2 regions of the Hydrogenophaga crocea genome follow, and region 2 is predicted to be linked to the other one. Evidence: riboswitches for the same ligand, from Rfam matches in the RefSeq annotation. Region 2 holds a riboswitch; the other holds the start of a gene.
What was found. Region 2 has a riboswitch for glycine ahead of gcvT (glycine cleavage system aminomethyltransferase GcvT). Riboswitches for the same ligand answer to the same signal wherever they lie in the genome.
Positions count from the first base shown of each region.

Region 1 (7,566 bases), 890 kb from region 2:
GGCACCTCGGTCTGGTGGCAGGTGCAGTCGCGCAACAAGCGCTCGCTCGCGCTCGACCTGCGCCAGCCCGAGGCGCAGGACGTGGTGCGCCGGCTCGCGCAGGAGGCCGACGTGCTGATCGAGAACTTCCGCCCCGGCGCCATGGAAGGCTGGGGCCTCGGGCCCGATGAGCTGCTGGCGCTCAACCCGCGGCTGATCGTGCTGCGCATCAGCGGCTACGGCCAGAGCGGCCCCTACCGCGAACGCCCGGGCTTCGGCGTGGTGGCCGAGGCCATGGGCGGGCTGCGCCACCTCACGGGCGAGCCCGGGCGCACGCCGGTGCGCGTGGGCGTGAGCATCGGCGACACGCTGGCCGCGCTGCACGGCGTGATCGGCATCCTGCTCGCGCTGCAGCACCGCCACGCGAGCGGGCGCGGCCAGGTGATCGACGTGGCGCTCTACGAAGCGGTGTTCAACTGCATGGAGAGCCTGCTGCCCGAGTACAGCGCCTTCGGTGCGGTGCGCGGGCCCGCGGGCAGTGCGCTGCCGGGCATCGCGCCCACCAACGCCTACCGCTGCCGCGACGGCGGCTACGCGATCATCGCGGGCAATGGCGACAGCATCTTCCGCCGCCTCATGAAGGTGATCGGCCGCGACGACCTCGCGGCCGATCCCGCGCTGGCCGACAACGCGGGCCGCGTCAAGCGCGTGGACGAACTCGACGCGGCCATCGGCGACTGGGCCGCCGAGCGCAGCGTCGACGAGGTGCTGGCCGCGCTCGATGGCGCCGCGGTGCCTGCGGGCCGCATCTACACCATCGCCGACATCGCGGCCGATCCGCACTACCAGGCGCGCGGCATGCTGCAGCAGATCCGCCTGGACGACGGCAGCGCCCTCACGGTGCCGGGCATCGTGCCCAAGCTCTCGGCCACGCCCGGCGGGCACCGCCGCAACGCGCCCGCGCTGGGCCAGGACAGCGACGCGGTGCTGCGCGAGATCGGCCTGAGCGACGCGCAGATACGGGCCTTGAAGGACCGCGGCATCGTTCAGTAAGGCGGGCTCAGTCCACCATGCGCTGCGCCACGAACTCGCGCAGGATGGCCATCACCGGCGCTTCGCTGCGGCCGGCCAGCGTCACATAGGCGAAGCGCGCCGTGGCGCGCAGCGCCGGGCGCACCGGCAGCACCGCGAGCGCGCCCGCGGCCATGCGCTCGCGCGCCGTGGCCAGCACACCCAGCAACACGGTGTCGGTGCGCTCGACCACGTCGATCATGCTTTCCACGTCGTCGCATTCGAGCGTGACGATGCGGGCCGGCAGGGCGCGCCCGCCGTACTGCGCCGCGAGCTGGCGCGCCACCTCGTGCGACAGCGGCGTGGACGCGATCGGGTAACGCAGCACGTCGTCGAGCGTGACCGTGCGCTGCGCGAGCAGCGGGTGCCCCGCGCGCACGATCCAGCCGCCCTGCATCTCGGCCACGGGCTCGATGTTGAGATCGGGCTCGGGCGGCACCGCGCGCATGTCCACGATCAGCGCGTCGAGCTCGCGCGTGCGCAGCTTCACGAGCTGCAGCTCGGTGGGCGCGCGCACGACGCGCACGCGCACCTGCGGGTGGTGCTGCGCCATGTGGCACATCAGCGGCGTCATCAGCAGGGCGCCCGGCCCCGAGCCCAGGCCCACGCGAACCGCGCCCGCATTGGCCTGTCGCATCAGCTCGGCGCCGCGGCGCAGCTCCGAGGCCTCGAGCACGATGCGCCGCGCGCGCTCCACCACCTGACGGCCCAGCGGCGTGAGCTCGTTGCGTTTGCCCACACGGTCCAGCAGCCGCCCGCTCACCTCGTCCTCGAGCGACTGGATGCTGCGGCTCAACGCCGATTGCGTGAGGTGCAGCCGCTCGGCCGCGCGGCTGAACGAGCCGGTTTCGGCCACGGCCAGGAAATGTTCGAGGTGGCGGATGTTCATGCGGGGCCCCGGTCAAGCGAATGCGCTTCTTGAATCATTATCAAGAAAATAATGCATTGGACACATGGTAGGGCGCTGCCTAGCATGCCGCTCACCTGCTCACCGGACAGGCAACCCGCCCACACACCCCACCGCCATGACCGCCTGCAAACGCACCTTCCTCCGCCGCACCGCGGCCGTTCTGGCCGGCCTCGCGCTGACCGGCGCCGCCCTCGCCCAGACCTTCCCCTCGCGCCCCGTGACGCTGCTCGTGCCCTACCCGGCCGGTGGTGTGTCCGACGTGATCGCGCGCACCCTGAGCGGTACGCTGGCCAGGCACCTGGGCCAGCCCGTGGTGGTGGAGAACCTGGGCGGCGCCAGCGGCGGCATCGCGGCGCAGAAGCTGCTCAACAGCCCGGCCGACGGCCACGTGATCTTCCAGGGCTCGCCCAACGAACTGGTGCTCGCGCCGCTCTCGGCCTCGGCGCTCAAGTACAAGAGCGAAGACTTCCGCCTGGTGCAGATGATCACGGTGAACCCGATGGCGGTGTTCGCGCGCAAGGACCTGCCCGCGAACAACGGCGACGAGTTGCTGGCCTTCGCCCGCAAGAGCGCGGCCGAGGGCCGGCCCCTGACCTTCGCCAGCGTGGGCCCGGGCTCCATGTACCACCTGCTCGGCGAGCACTTGGCCAAGCTCACCGGCATCGCCATGACCCACGTGCCCTACAAGGGCAGCGCGCCCGCCTTCCAGGACATCATGGGCAGCCAGGTCGACTTCTTCATCACGCCCTACGGCAAGGGGCAGATCGGCATGGTCAGCGAGGGCAAGGTCAAAGTGGTGGGCGTGCTCTCGGCCGAACCCCAGGACGCGTTCAGGAACGCCGCGCCGCTGAGCGCCTCGCCCGGGCTCAAGGGCTTCGTGTTCGACACCTGGTCGGGCTACTTCGTGCGCAAGGACACGCCCGAGCCCGTCGTGCAGGCGCTGCACAAGGCGCTCAGCGAGGTCGCCAACGACCCCGAGACCCGCGCCGCGCTCGAAGCCCAGGCCATGGTGGTGCCGCGCCCGCAGCCGCTCGCGGCCGTGGCCCGGGTGTACGCGGACAACACGGAGAAGTACCGCGCCATCGCCAAGTCCATCCACCTGCAGGCGCAGTGATGGCGGCCGTCGCAGAGGCCGGCGCGCCCTACCTCGCGCAGGCGATGTCGGCGCGCATCGGCGAGTTCATCCGCCTGCGCCGCGACATCCACGCCCACCCCGAGCTCGCGTTCCAGGAGCACCGCACCTCGGCGCTGGTGGCCGACAAGCTGCGCGCCTGGGGCTACACCGTGCACACCGGCATCGGCGGCACCGGTGTGGTGGGCGTGCTGCGGCGCGGCCAGGGCACACGCCGCCTGGGCATTCGCGCCGACATGGACGCGCTGCCCATCGCCGAAGCCCCGGGCCGCGAATGGGGCAGCCGGCGCGCGGGCCTGATGCACGCCTGCGGCCACGACGGCCACACCGCGACGCTGCTCGCGGCGGCGCGCTTCATCGCCGAAGACCTGGACTTCGACGGCACGCTGCACCTGATCTTCCAGCCCGCCGAAGAAGGTGCGGCGGGCGCGCAGGCCATGATGCGCGACGGCCTGTTCGAGCGCTTTCCCTGCGACGCGGTGTACGCGCTGCACAACATCCCCGGCATCGAGGCCGGCCACTTCCACTTCCGCACTGGGGCCAGCATGGCCTCGAGCGACAACGTCACCATCCGGCTGCAGGGCGTGGGCGGTCACGGCGCGATGCCGCAGACCACCGCCGACACCGTGGTGGCCGCGGCGGCCGTCGTCACCGCGCTGCAGACCGTGGTCTCGCGCAACGTGGACCCGCTGCACAGTGCGGTGGTCACGGTGGGCGCGCTGCACGCGGGCCAGGCCAACAACGTGATTCCCGAGGAGGCCACGCTCGAGCTCAGCGTGCGCGCGCTCGACCGCGGGGTGCGCGCGCTGCTGCGCGAGCGCATCACCGAGCTGGTGCAGCTGCAGGCCGCGAGCTTCAAGGTGAAGGCCCTGATCGACTGGCGCGAGGGCTATCCCGTGCTCGTGAACACGCCCGCCGAAACCCGGCTCGCCGCCGGGTTGGCGCGCGAGCTGTTCGGCGCAGCGCGCGTGAACACCGAGGCCGCGCCGCTCACCGCGAGCGAAGACTTCGCCTTCATGCTCGAAGCCGTGCCCGGCTGCTACGTGTTCGTGGGCAACGGCGGCCCCGGCACGCCGGGCGCCTGCTCGGTGCACAACCCGGGCTACGACTTCAACGACGCGATCATCGAACCCGGCGCGCAACTGTGGACACGGTTGGTGGCCGATTACCTGAAGGCGTCTGGCTGATCTCACGCGCACCGCATTTCCCCGCACGGACCGGGAGAGCCCGCGCCCCCCGGCGCGGCGCCGAAGGAGCAACCGCCCCGGAAACTCTCAGGCCCCAGGACCGGCCCGTGCGCTCAACACTCTGAAGAGTTGCCGCGCTTCGTCAGCCGGCACACCGAAGGAGCAAGCCCCGCCGCGGCCCGCGCGCAGGGTGAATCTCTCAGGTACCGGACAGAGGGGGCGCAGACCGCGCGGTTGCGCGGTCTGCCCACATCCTCGTCCGACGCCTGGAGCGCATCCATGAAATCCTTTGCCGTCATCGGTGGTGGCATCACCGGCATCACCACCGCCTACGCCCTGGCCCGCCGCGGCTTCGCCGTCACGCTCTTCGAGCGGCACCGCTACGCCGCGATGGAGACCTCGTTCGCCAACGGCGGCCAGCTCTCGGCCTCGAACGCCGAGACCTGGACCCATCCCTCGACACTGCTCAAGGGCCTCAAGTGGATGCTGCGCCAGGACGCACCGCTGCTCGTGAACCCGCGGCCGGGCTGGCACAAGCTGTCGTGGTTCGCGGAATTCATCGCCAGCATCCCGCGCTACGAGGCCAACACCATCGAGACCACGCGGCTGGCGATCGCCGCGCGCGCACACCTGTTCGACTGGGCCGAGCGCGAGGGCATCGACTTCGACCACCGGCGCGAAGGCATCCTGCACATCTACCGCGACCGCCAGGGCTTCGAACACGCAGGCCGCGTGTCGCGCCTGCTCGCCGCAGGCGGCCTGCAGCGCCGCGCCGTGACGCCCGAGGAGATGCGCGCCATCGAGCCCACGCTGGCCGGCACCTACCACGGCGGCTACTACACCGAAAGCGATTCCACCGGCGACATCCACCGCTTCACGCAAGGCCTGGCCGCGGCCTGCGAGCGCCTGGGCGTGCGCACCGTGTACGGCCGCGAGGTGCGTTCGCTGCGCAGCGACGACCGCCGCGCCACGGTGACGCTGGCCGGCGAACACGGCCACGAGGAACACGCCTTCGACGCGCTCGTGGTCTGCGCGGGCGTGAACAGCCGCGCGCTCGCGGCGCAGCTCGGCGATCGCATCAACGTGTACCCGGTCAAGGGCTATTCGATCACGGTGAACCTCACCGACGAGGCCAGCCGCGCCGCCGCGCCCACGGTGAGCCTGCTCGACGACGAGACCAAACTCGTGACCAGCCGCCTCGGCCCCGACCGCTTCCGCGTGGCGGGCACGGCCGAGTTCAACGGCTTCAACCGCGACATCCGCGCCGACCGCATCCGCCCGCTGGTGGACTGGGTGCAGCAATGCTTCCCCGGCGTGAGCACGCGCCAGGTGGTGCCCTGGGCCGGCCTGCGGCCCATGATGCCGGACATGATGCCGCGCGTGGGCCGCGGCCGCCGCGCCAACGTGTTCTACAACACCGGCCACGGCCACCTGGGCTGGACGCTCAGCGCGGCCACGGCCGACCTGCTGGGCGAGCTCGTGAGCGGCAGCGCGCGCGCGGGCGGGCGGCCGCTGGCGCACCCGCTCGAGCCGGCGCGGCGCGCGGGCTGAGGCCACGCAGACCTGCAACAATGCGCCGGTGAAAAAGGTCGCCATCGTCCAGTCCAACTACATCCCCTGGAAGGGCTACTTCGACCTCATCGCCTCGGTCGACGAGTTCGTGCTGTACGACGACATGCAGTACACACGGCGCGACTGGCGCAACCGCAACCGCATCAAGACACCGCAGGGCCCGCAGTGGCTCACGGTGCCGGTGCGGGCGAGCGGGCGCTACCACCAGACCATCCGCGAGACCGAGATCGACGGCACCGACTGGGCCGCCGACCACTGGCGCGCGCTCACGCTCAACTACCGGCGCGCGCCGCACTTCGAGGCCATCGCGGCCTGGCTCGAGCCGATCTACCTCGGCGCGCCGCACACGCACCTGTCGGCGCTCAACCGGCAACTGATCGAGGCCGTGTGCGCCTACCTGGGCATCACCACGGTGCTGCGCAACTCGTGGGACTACACGCTGGCCGAGGGCAAGAGCGAGCGCCTGGCCGACCTGGTGCAACAGGCCGGCGGCACCGACTACGTGTCGGGCCCGGCCGCGCGCGACTACCTCGACGAGGCCGTATTCACCGAACGCGGCCTGCGCGTGCACTGGTTCGACTACGGCGGCTACCCCGCCTACCCCCAGCTCTGGGGCGATTTCGTGCACGAGCTCAGCGTGCTCGACCTGCTGTTCCACTGCGGGCCACAATCGGCCCGTCACATGAAGCACGTGCCCCATGACCGCTCCTGACCTGCTGGCCCCGCTGGCCGGCTACTACGCCGACAAGATCGCGCGCCACGGCCAGACGCCGCAGGGCGTGGACTGGAACGGCGAGCAGGGCCAGTGGCTGCGCTTCGAGCAGTTGCTGCGCGTGGCCGACGGCCTGGCTGCGCCTTCGATCAACGACCTGGGCTGCGGCTACGGCGCGCTGCTCGACTTCCTGGTGGCGCGCGGCCGTGAGGCCGACTACCTGGGCGTGGACGTGGCCGCGCCCATGGTGGCCGCGGCGCGCGAGCGCCACGCGGGCCGCGCGAACGCGCGCTTCATCGAGGCCGCGCGGCCCGACCGCGTGGCCGACGTGGGCCTGGCCAGCGGCATCTTCAGCGTGCGCCTGAACACGCCCGACGAGGCCTGGTTCGAGCACATCGTGGCCACGCTCGACGTGCTGCACGAAACCAGCCGCGCGGGCTTCGCCTTCAACTGCCTCACCAGCTATTCCGACGCCGACAAGATGCGGCCCGACCTTTACTACGCCGACCCCTGCCGCCTGTTCGACCTCTGCAAGCGCCGCTATTCGCGCCAGGTCGCGCTGCTGCACGACTACGGGCTGTGGGAGTTCACCCTCATCGTGCGCCAATGAAGCCCACCCCCCTCATTGCCTTCGTCGACCACGAAATTGGCCACCGCCTGCTGCAGCGGCTGATCGACGAGCACGCGCGGGGCGGCATTGCGCTGGTGGCCGTGGTGACCACGCAGGACAACGGCCAGCGCTGGTGGCCCGGCGTGGCCGGGCTGTGCAAGGCCGCGGGCCTGCCGCTGCACCGCTTCGGCCCCGGCCTGCAACCGCACGATCTGCCCGAGGCCGAGCTGCACCTGCTGCTGAGCTGGAAGCACCTGATGCCCGCGCCCTGGCTCGCGCGGCCGCGGCGCGGCACCCTCAACCTGCACTACAGCCTGCTGCCCGCGCACCGCGGCGCCTACCCGGTGAACTGGGCCCTGATCCAGGGCGACCGCCGCACCGGCGTGAGCCTGC
Region 1 is NZ_CP049989.1:4,529,284-4,536,849, reverse strand. It holds gene G9Q37_RS21635 (CaiB/BaiF CoA transferase family protein) at 1-1,032, shown strand, start outside; gene G9Q37_RS21630 (LysR family transcriptional regulator) at 1,040-1,939, opposite strand; gene G9Q37_RS21625 (Bug family tripartite tricarboxylate transporter substrate binding protein) at 2,076-3,074, shown strand; gene G9Q37_RS21620 (M20 aminoacylase family protein) at 3,074-4,279, shown strand; glycine riboswitch at 4,391-4,503, shown strand; gene G9Q37_RS21615 (D-amino acid dehydrogenase) at 4,559-5,830, shown strand; gene G9Q37_RS21610 (WbqC family protein) at 5,859-6,563, shown strand; gene G9Q37_RS21605 (class I SAM-dependent methyltransferase) at 6,550-7,173, shown strand; gene G9Q37_RS21600 (formyltransferase family protein) at 7,170-7,566, shown strand, end outside.
Region 1: linked by a shared signal. The riboswitch ahead of G9Q37_RS21615 (D-amino acid dehydrogenase) and the one ahead of gcvT (glycine cleavage system aminomethyltransferase GcvT) in region 2 are both predicted to bind glycine.

Region 2 (7,566 bases):
CAGCCCAGCGGGTCGCCGCTGCCATCGCCGTCGTCGCCGCTGAGGTGGCCGTACTGCTCGAGCGCCGCGAAGCGCGGACCTTCGGGCAGCAGCTCGCGCGCGGCGATGCGGTGCGCGAGCGTGCCGTCGCGGCCCTGCAGAAACGCGATGGTGGGCGCGATGCTGCGGCGGTAGCGCGCGAACTGGTCGAGGAAGGCGTGCACGCTGGCCGTGCGCTGCGCCTCGGGCAGGGCGAGCGCGCGCTCGCGCACGGCGTCGAGTCCGGCGGGCGTGAACAGGCGCAGCACCAGGGCCAGCGCGAGGTCGGTCTGCACGGCGTCGATGCCGCGCGAGCGCAGAAAGCCCGTGAGGTAGGCGGTGGAGGGGTAGGGCGTGTTGAGTTGCGTCATCGGCGGGATGACGCTCAACACCCGAAAGGCGGGCGCGTTCATGGCAGGCAGGGCGAGGGCGGCAGTGTACGGCCGCCCCGCCGCGCCCGCGCGCCCCAGGTCAATCGGCGAGCTCGCCCACGGGCACGCAGCTGCAGAACAGGTTGCGGTCGCCGTAGACGTTGTCGACCCGGCCCACGGGCGGCCAGTACTTGTTGTGGCCGCGCGCGTCGAGCGACGCCGCGCCGACCTCGCGGCCGTAGGCGTGGGCCCAATCGCCCTTGAGCAGGCTGGCCGCGGTGTGCGGCGCGTTCTTGAGCGGGTTGTCGTCCTGCGGCCACTCGCCCTGTTCGATGCGCGCGATCTCGCCGCGGATGGCGATCATGGCGTCGATGAAGCGGTCGAGCTCTTCGAGCGTTTCGCTCTCGGTGGGTTCGACCATGAGCGTGTTGGCCACGGGGAAGGACAGCGTGGGCGCGTGGAAGCCGTAGTCGATCAGGCGCTTGGCCACGTCCTCGGCCATCACGCCGCTGCTGTCTTTCAGGTCGCGCAGGTCGAGGATGCACTCGTGCGCCACGTGGCCGTTCGCGCTCGCGTACAGCGTGGGGAAGTGGTCTTTGAGGCACGCGCTGATGTAGTTGGCCGAAAGGATGGCCGCCTCGGTGGCGCGCTGCAGGCCCTCGGCGCCCATCATGCGGATGTACATCCACGAGATCGGCAGCACCGCCGCGTTGCCCAGCGGCGCCGCGGAAATGGCGCCCACGCCGTTCACCGGCAGGCCGCCGGCCGCGTGGCCGGGCAGGAAGGGCACGAGGTCTTCGACCACGCACACCGGGCCCACGCCCGGGCCGCCGCCGCCGTGCGGGATGCAGAAGGTCTTGTGCAGGTTGAGGTGGCTCACGTCGCCGCCGAACTCGCCGGGCGCGGCCACGCCCACCAGGGCGTTCATGTTGGCGCCATCGACGTAGACGCGGCCGCCGTGCCGGTGCACCAGCGCACACAGCTCTTTCACCTGGGTCTCGAACACGCCGTGCGTGCTGGGGTAGGTAATCATCACCGCGGCCAGGTTCGCGCTGTGCTGTTCGCACTTGGCCTGCAGGTCGGCCAGGTCCACGTTGCCGTTGGCGTCGCACTTGGTGACCACCACCTGCATGCCCACCATCTGCGCGCTCGCGGGGTTGGTGCCGTGCGCGCTGCTGGGGATCAGGCAGACGTTGCGGTGGCCTTCGCCGCGCGCACGGTGGTAGGCCTGGATCACCAGCAGGCCCGCGTACTCGCCCTGCGAACCCGCGTTGGGCTGCAGGCTGATGCCCGCGTAGCCCGTGGCCTCGCACAGCCACTGGCGCAGCTGCTGGTCGAGCAGCGCGTAGCCCTGGCGCTGGTCGGCCGGCGCGAAGGGGTGCACGTGCGCGAACTCGGGCCAGGTGATGGGGATCATCTCGCTGGTCGCGTTGAGCTTCATGGTGCACGAGCCGAGCGGGATCATGCTGCGGTCGAGCGCGAGGTCTTTGTCGGACAGCGCGCGGATGTAGCGCAGCATGCCGGTCTCGCTGTGGTGGCTGTTGAACACCGGGTGCGTGAGGAAGTCGCTGGTGCGGCGCAGTTCGGTGGGGATCAGCGGCTCCACGCCTTTCTCGAAGGCCTCGAAGTCGGGCAGGGCCTGGCCGTCCTTGGCGAAGATGGTCCACAGCAGCGCGATGTCTTCGCGCGTGGTGGTTTCGTCGAGCGTGGCCATCACGTACTCGCCCCAGGCGCGGCGCAGGTTCACACCGTGCGCCACCGCGCGCGCCATCAGCGCCTCGGCCTCGGCCGCGCCCACGTGCAGGCACACGGTGTCGAACACGCCCTGCTCGCCATGGTGGGTGTTGGCGTGGCCGAGCTGCGCCAGTCCGCGCGCCAGCACCGCGGTGTAGGCGGCCACGCGCTGCGCGATGCGCTTCAAGCCCTGAGGGCCGTGGTACACGGCGTACATGCTCGCGATCACCGCGGGCAGCACCTGCGCGGTGCAGATGTTGCTCGTGGCCTTCTCGCGGCGGATGTGTTGCTCGCGCGTCTGCAGCGCCAGGCGGTAGGCGGGGTTGCCGTGGGCGTCCACGCTCACGCCCACCAGGCGGCCGGGCAGGCTGCGCTTGTACTCGTCGCGGCAGGCCATGAAGGCCGCGTGCGGGCCGCCATTGCCCATGGGCATGCCGAAGCGCTGCGTGGTGCCGACCACGATGTCGGCGCCCATCTCGGCCGGCGTCTTGAGCAGCGTGAGCGCGAGCAGGTCGGCGGCCATGATGAAGGCCGCGTGTTTGCCGTGCACGGTGGCCGCGTCCTGCGTCCAGTCGTGCAGCCAGCCGCTGGAGGCGGGGTACTGCGCGAAGGCCGCGAAGTAGTCGTCGGCGGCGAGCAGGCGGTCCCATTCTTCGCCCGACATGGCCACGCGCACCTCCAGGCCCAGCGGCGCGGCGCGGGTCTGGATCACCTCGATGGTCTGCGGGTGCGTGTCGCCCGAGACCACGATGGCATTGCCGCGCGCCTTCACCGAGCGCTTGGCCAGCGTCATGGCCTCGGCCGCGGCGGTGGCCTCGTCGAGCATGGACGCGTTGGCGATGGCCATGCCCGTGAGGTCGGTGACCATGGTCTGGAAGTTCACCAGCGCTTCCATGCGGCCCTGCGAGATCTCGGCCTGGTAGGGCGTGTAGGCGGTGTACCAGGCCGGGTTCTCGAGGATGTTGCGCAGGATCACGCCCGGCGTGTGGGTGCCGTGGTAGCCCTGGCCGATGAAGCTCTTGAGCAGCTTGTTCTGCTGCGCAATGGCCTTGAGCTCGGCCAGCGCCGCGGCCTCGGTCACGGGCGCGGGCAGCTTCATGCCCTGGCTGCGCGCGATGCTGCGCGGCACGATGCTGTCGATCAGCGCGCGGCGCGAGGCCTCGCCGATCACCGACAGCATGTGGGCCTCGTCGGCCTCGGTGAGGCCGATGTGGCGGGCGACGAACTCGCTGGCGTTCTCGAGTTCACCCAGGGGTTTGACGGCGGGCATGAGCATGGCTCGGGCTTTCCTGCAGGGGCGGGGGTGGTCAGTTGTTCGCGGCGAAGGCGTCGTAGGCGGTCTTGTCGAGCAGCGCGTCCACCTGCGAGGCGTCGCTGAGCTGCACCTTGAAGAACCAGCCGGCGCCCAGCGGGTCGCTGTTGGCGAGCGCCGGGTCGGCGCGCAGGGCTTCGTTGACCTCGGTGACGGTGCCGCTCACGGGCATGTAGACGTCGGCCGCGGCCTTCACCGACTCGACCACGCCGGCCACGTCTTTCTGGGCGAAGGCCTTGCCCACTTCGGGCAGTTCGACGAAGACCACGTCGCCCAGCGCGTCCTGCGCGTGGTGGGTGATGCCGACCGTGGCGACGTTGCCGTCCACGGTGATCCATTCATGGTCTTCGGTGTACTTGGTGGTCATGAGGAAAGCTCCTGGGGGATGGGGGGAAGGATCAGCCGCGGTAGTAGCGGTTGGGCACGAAGGGCATGGGCGCCACCACCATGGGCACGGCCTTGCCGCGCACCAGCGCGTTCACGCGGGTGCCGGGGGCGGCGAACGCCGGCGGCAGGTAACCCATGGCGATGGGCTGGTTGATGGTAGGGCCGAGCAGGCCGCTGGTGACTTCGCCCAGGCGCTCGCCCGCTTCGCTCTGCAGTTCGGTGTGCTCGCGCACCGGCACGCGCTCCTGCGCGATCAGGCCCACGCGCACGCGCTCGGGCGGGGTGGCGCCGTCGAGCTGGGCGAGCACGCGCGCGGCGCCGGGGAAGCCGCCGGCGCGCGCGCCGCCGCTGCGGCGCACCTTCTGCATGGCCCAGTTCAGGCCGGCTTCGACGGGCGTGGTGGTGGTGTCGATGTCGTTGCCATAGAGGCACAGGCCGGCTTCGAGGCGCAGCGAGTTGCGCGCGCCCAGGCCGATGGGCTGCACCTCGGGCTGCGCAAGCAGCGCGCGCGCGAAGGCCTCGGTGTCGGCCGCGGCCAGCGAGAGCTCGAAGCCGTCTTCGCCGGTGTAGCCGCTGCGCGTGACGAACAGCGGCCGGCCCTGCCATTCGAAGGCCGCGCCGGTCATGAACACCAGCTTTTCCACGCCGGGCAGCAGGCGCTGCAGCGCGGTCACGGCCTGCGGGCCCTGCAGCGCGAGCAGGCCGCGGTCGAATTGGGGTTCGATGGTGCAGCGCTGGCCGATGCGCTGCTGCATGTGCGCGAGGTCGCCGTGCTTGCAGGCGCCGTTGACGATCACGAACAGGTGGTCCTCGCGGTTCACGAACATCAGGTCGTCGACGATGGTGCCCTCGTCGGTGAGCAGCAGGCCGTAGCGCTGCTTGCCCGGCGCCAGGCCGATCACGTCGACCGGCATCAGGCTTTCGAAGGCGGCCGCGGCCTCGGGGCCCGACAGGCGCAGCTGGCCCATGTGCGACACGTCGAACAGGCCGGCGGCGTTGCGCGTGTGCTGGTGCTCGGCCATGAGGCCCGCGGGGTACTGCACCGGCATGCTGTAGCCCGCGAAGGGCACCATGCGCGCACCGAGTTCGAGGTGCAGGGCGTGCAGCGGGGTCTGGAGAAGTTCGGTGGCGGACAAGGGCGGACTCGCTGGCAGGGCAGGCCCCTCGCGGGGCGAAACACGGCATGCCGTGTGCTGCCCCGCTGTCCGCTCTACCTGAGAGATTCACGCGGGCGATGCCGCGCTTGCTCCTTCGGTGGACCCCATCGCGTGGGGCCTCTCTCCAGGGGGGATCGCCTGCCTTGCGGCGGGCGTTTGCCAGTCCTTTTGCCTGAGCGTTCGGGGCCGTTGCGGCCTCCTGCGCCTTCGGCGGCCCCACGCGGGAGCTCTCTCCTGAGCAACGCCGCGGATTCTAGTGCAGTCGACGCGGGTGGCGTTGATCAAACCCCGAGCGGGGCCGATTCCGGCAGCAGTTTGGCCAGCCGCGCGCTGACCGCCTGCGCCCGCTCGCGGCCCGCGATGCGCTCGATCTCGGCCAGCATCTCGCGGCCCACGGCGACCATGCTCGCGGCGTCGCGCGCTTCGCGCAGCGCGTCGCGCAGGCGCTCGGCCATCTGCCGGTCGCGCGGCGCGAACATGCGGTCCGAGAGGTCGAACAGGAACATGCGCGCGCTGGCCAGCGAGCGCGGGCCGCTGAAATCGTCGACCGAGCCCTGCACCGCGAGGCCCGGTGACGGGGCCGGGGCGGGCGGCGGGCGGTCGTCCAGCAGGTAGCCGCCCGCGATCAGCGATTCGACGATGGCCTTGCCGTCGCCGTGGAAGAGGGCATGCAGCGAGGCGGTGGATTTGCGGCCGTCGGCCACGAGCAGGATCGCGCGCTCGCGCTGACCCAGGGTGCGCTGGCCGGGTTGCAGCTCGGCCCGGCCCTTGTCGGTCTTGTTGAGCATGGGTGTGGCAGGGAGTGCTACGGATGACGCAGCACTCTGCGCAGGCCGCATGACGTTCGCGTGTCATGCGGGCGCAAAAAAGCCGCCCGCAGGCGGCTTTCGCCGAGGGATGTGAACGAACGCACATCCCGCGCGGCGGCGCGTCACATCCCCGCGTAGTTCGGCCCGCCACCGCCCTCGGGCGTGACCCACACGATGTTCTGCGTCGGGTCCTTGATGTCGCAGGTCTTGCAGTGCACGCAGTTCTGCGCGTTGATCTGCAGCCGGTCGGCGCCGTCTTCGGTCTTGACGTACTCGTACACGCCCGCGGGGCAGTAGCGGCTCTCGGGGCCCGCGTACTTGGCGAGGTTGATCTTCACCGGCACGCCCGCGTCCTTGAGCGTGAGGTGGGCGGGCTGCTGTTCCTCGTGGTTGGTGTTGCTCACGAACACGCTGCTCAGGCGGTCGAAAGTGAGCTTGCCGTCGGGCTTGGGGTAGGCGATCTTTTCGCACTCGGCCGCGGGCTTGAGGTAAAGGTGGTCGGCCTTCTCGCGGTGCAGCGACCACGGCGGGCTCTTGAAGCCCAGGCGCGGCAGCAGCCAGTGCTCGATGCCCACCATGAGGCCGCCGATGAGGTTGCCGTACTTGAACCAGCTCTTGAAGTTGCGCGAGCTCTCGAGCTCTTCGCGCAGCCAGCTCCGGTCGAAGGCCGCGGGGTAGGCGGCCAGTTCGTCGTGCTGGCGGCCGGCCTGCACGGCCTCGAAGGCGGCCTCGGCGCAGAGCATGCCGCTCTTGATCGCCGCGTGGCTGCCCTTGATGCGTGCGCCGTTGAGGTAGCCCGCGTCGCAGCCCACGAGCGCGCCGCCCGGGAACACCGCCTTGGGCAGGCTCATGAGGCCGCCCGTGGTGATGGCGCGCGCGCCGTAGCTCAGGCGCTTGCCGCCTTCGAGGAACTGGCGGATGCGCGGGTGCGTCTTCCAGCGCTGCATTTCCTCGAACGGGCTCAGCCAGGGGTTGCTGTAGTTCAGGCCGGCCACCAGGCCCAGCGTGACCTTGTTGTCCTCGAGGTGGTAGAGGAAGCCGCCGCCGTAGGTGTCGTTCTTCATGGGCCAGCCCGCGGTGTGCACCACCAGACCGGGCTTGTGCTTGGCCGGGTCGATCTCCCAGAGCTCCTTCACGCCGATGGCGTAGGCCTGCGGATCCTTGCCTTCGTCGAGGTGGAACTTGGCGATCAGCTGCTTGCCCAGGTGGCCGCGCGCGCCTTCGGCGAACACGGTGTACTTCGCGTGCAGCTCCATGCCGAGCTGGAAGTTCTCGTTGGGCTGGCCGTCCTTGCCCACGCCCAGGTTGCCGGTGGCCACGCCCTTGACCGAGCCGTCTTCGTTGTAGAGCACCTCGGCGGCCGCGAAGCCGGGGAAGATCTCCACGCCCAGGGCCTCGGCCTGCTGGCCCAGCCAGCGCACCACGTTGCCCAGGCTGATCACGTAGTTGCCGTCGTTGTGGAAGTTGTTCGGGATCAGGAACTTCGGGGTGTCGAAGGCGCCGGTCTCGGTGAGCCAGAGCAGCTGGTCGTCGCTCACGGGCTGGTTCAGCGGCGCGCCGTCGGCCTTCCAGTTGGGCAGCAGCTCGGTGAGGGCCCGGGGGTCCATCACGGCGCCCGAGAGGATGTGCGCGCCGGGCTCGGAGCCCTTCTCGAGCACGCAGACGTTGACCTCGCTGCCCTTCTCGGCAGCCAGTTGTTTCAGCCGGATCGCGGTGGACAGGCCGGCCGGGCCGCCGCCGACGATCACCACGTCGTATTCCATGGCTTCGCGGGGGCC
Region 2 is NZ_CP049989.1:860,418-867,983, forward strand. It holds gene G9Q37_RS04105 (radical SAM protein) at 1-431, opposite strand, end outside; gene gcvP (aminomethyl-transferring glycine dehydrogenase) at 490-3,399, opposite strand; gene gcvH (glycine cleavage system protein GcvH) at 3,431-3,802, opposite strand; gene gcvT (glycine cleavage system aminomethyltransferase GcvT) at 3,834-4,895, opposite strand; glycine riboswitch at 5,014-5,117, opposite strand; glycine riboswitch at 5,131-5,226, opposite strand; gene G9Q37_RS04125 (hypothetical protein) at 5,261-5,767, opposite strand; gene G9Q37_RS04130 (electron transfer flavoprotein-ubiquinone oxidoreductase) at 5,911-7,566, opposite strand, start outside.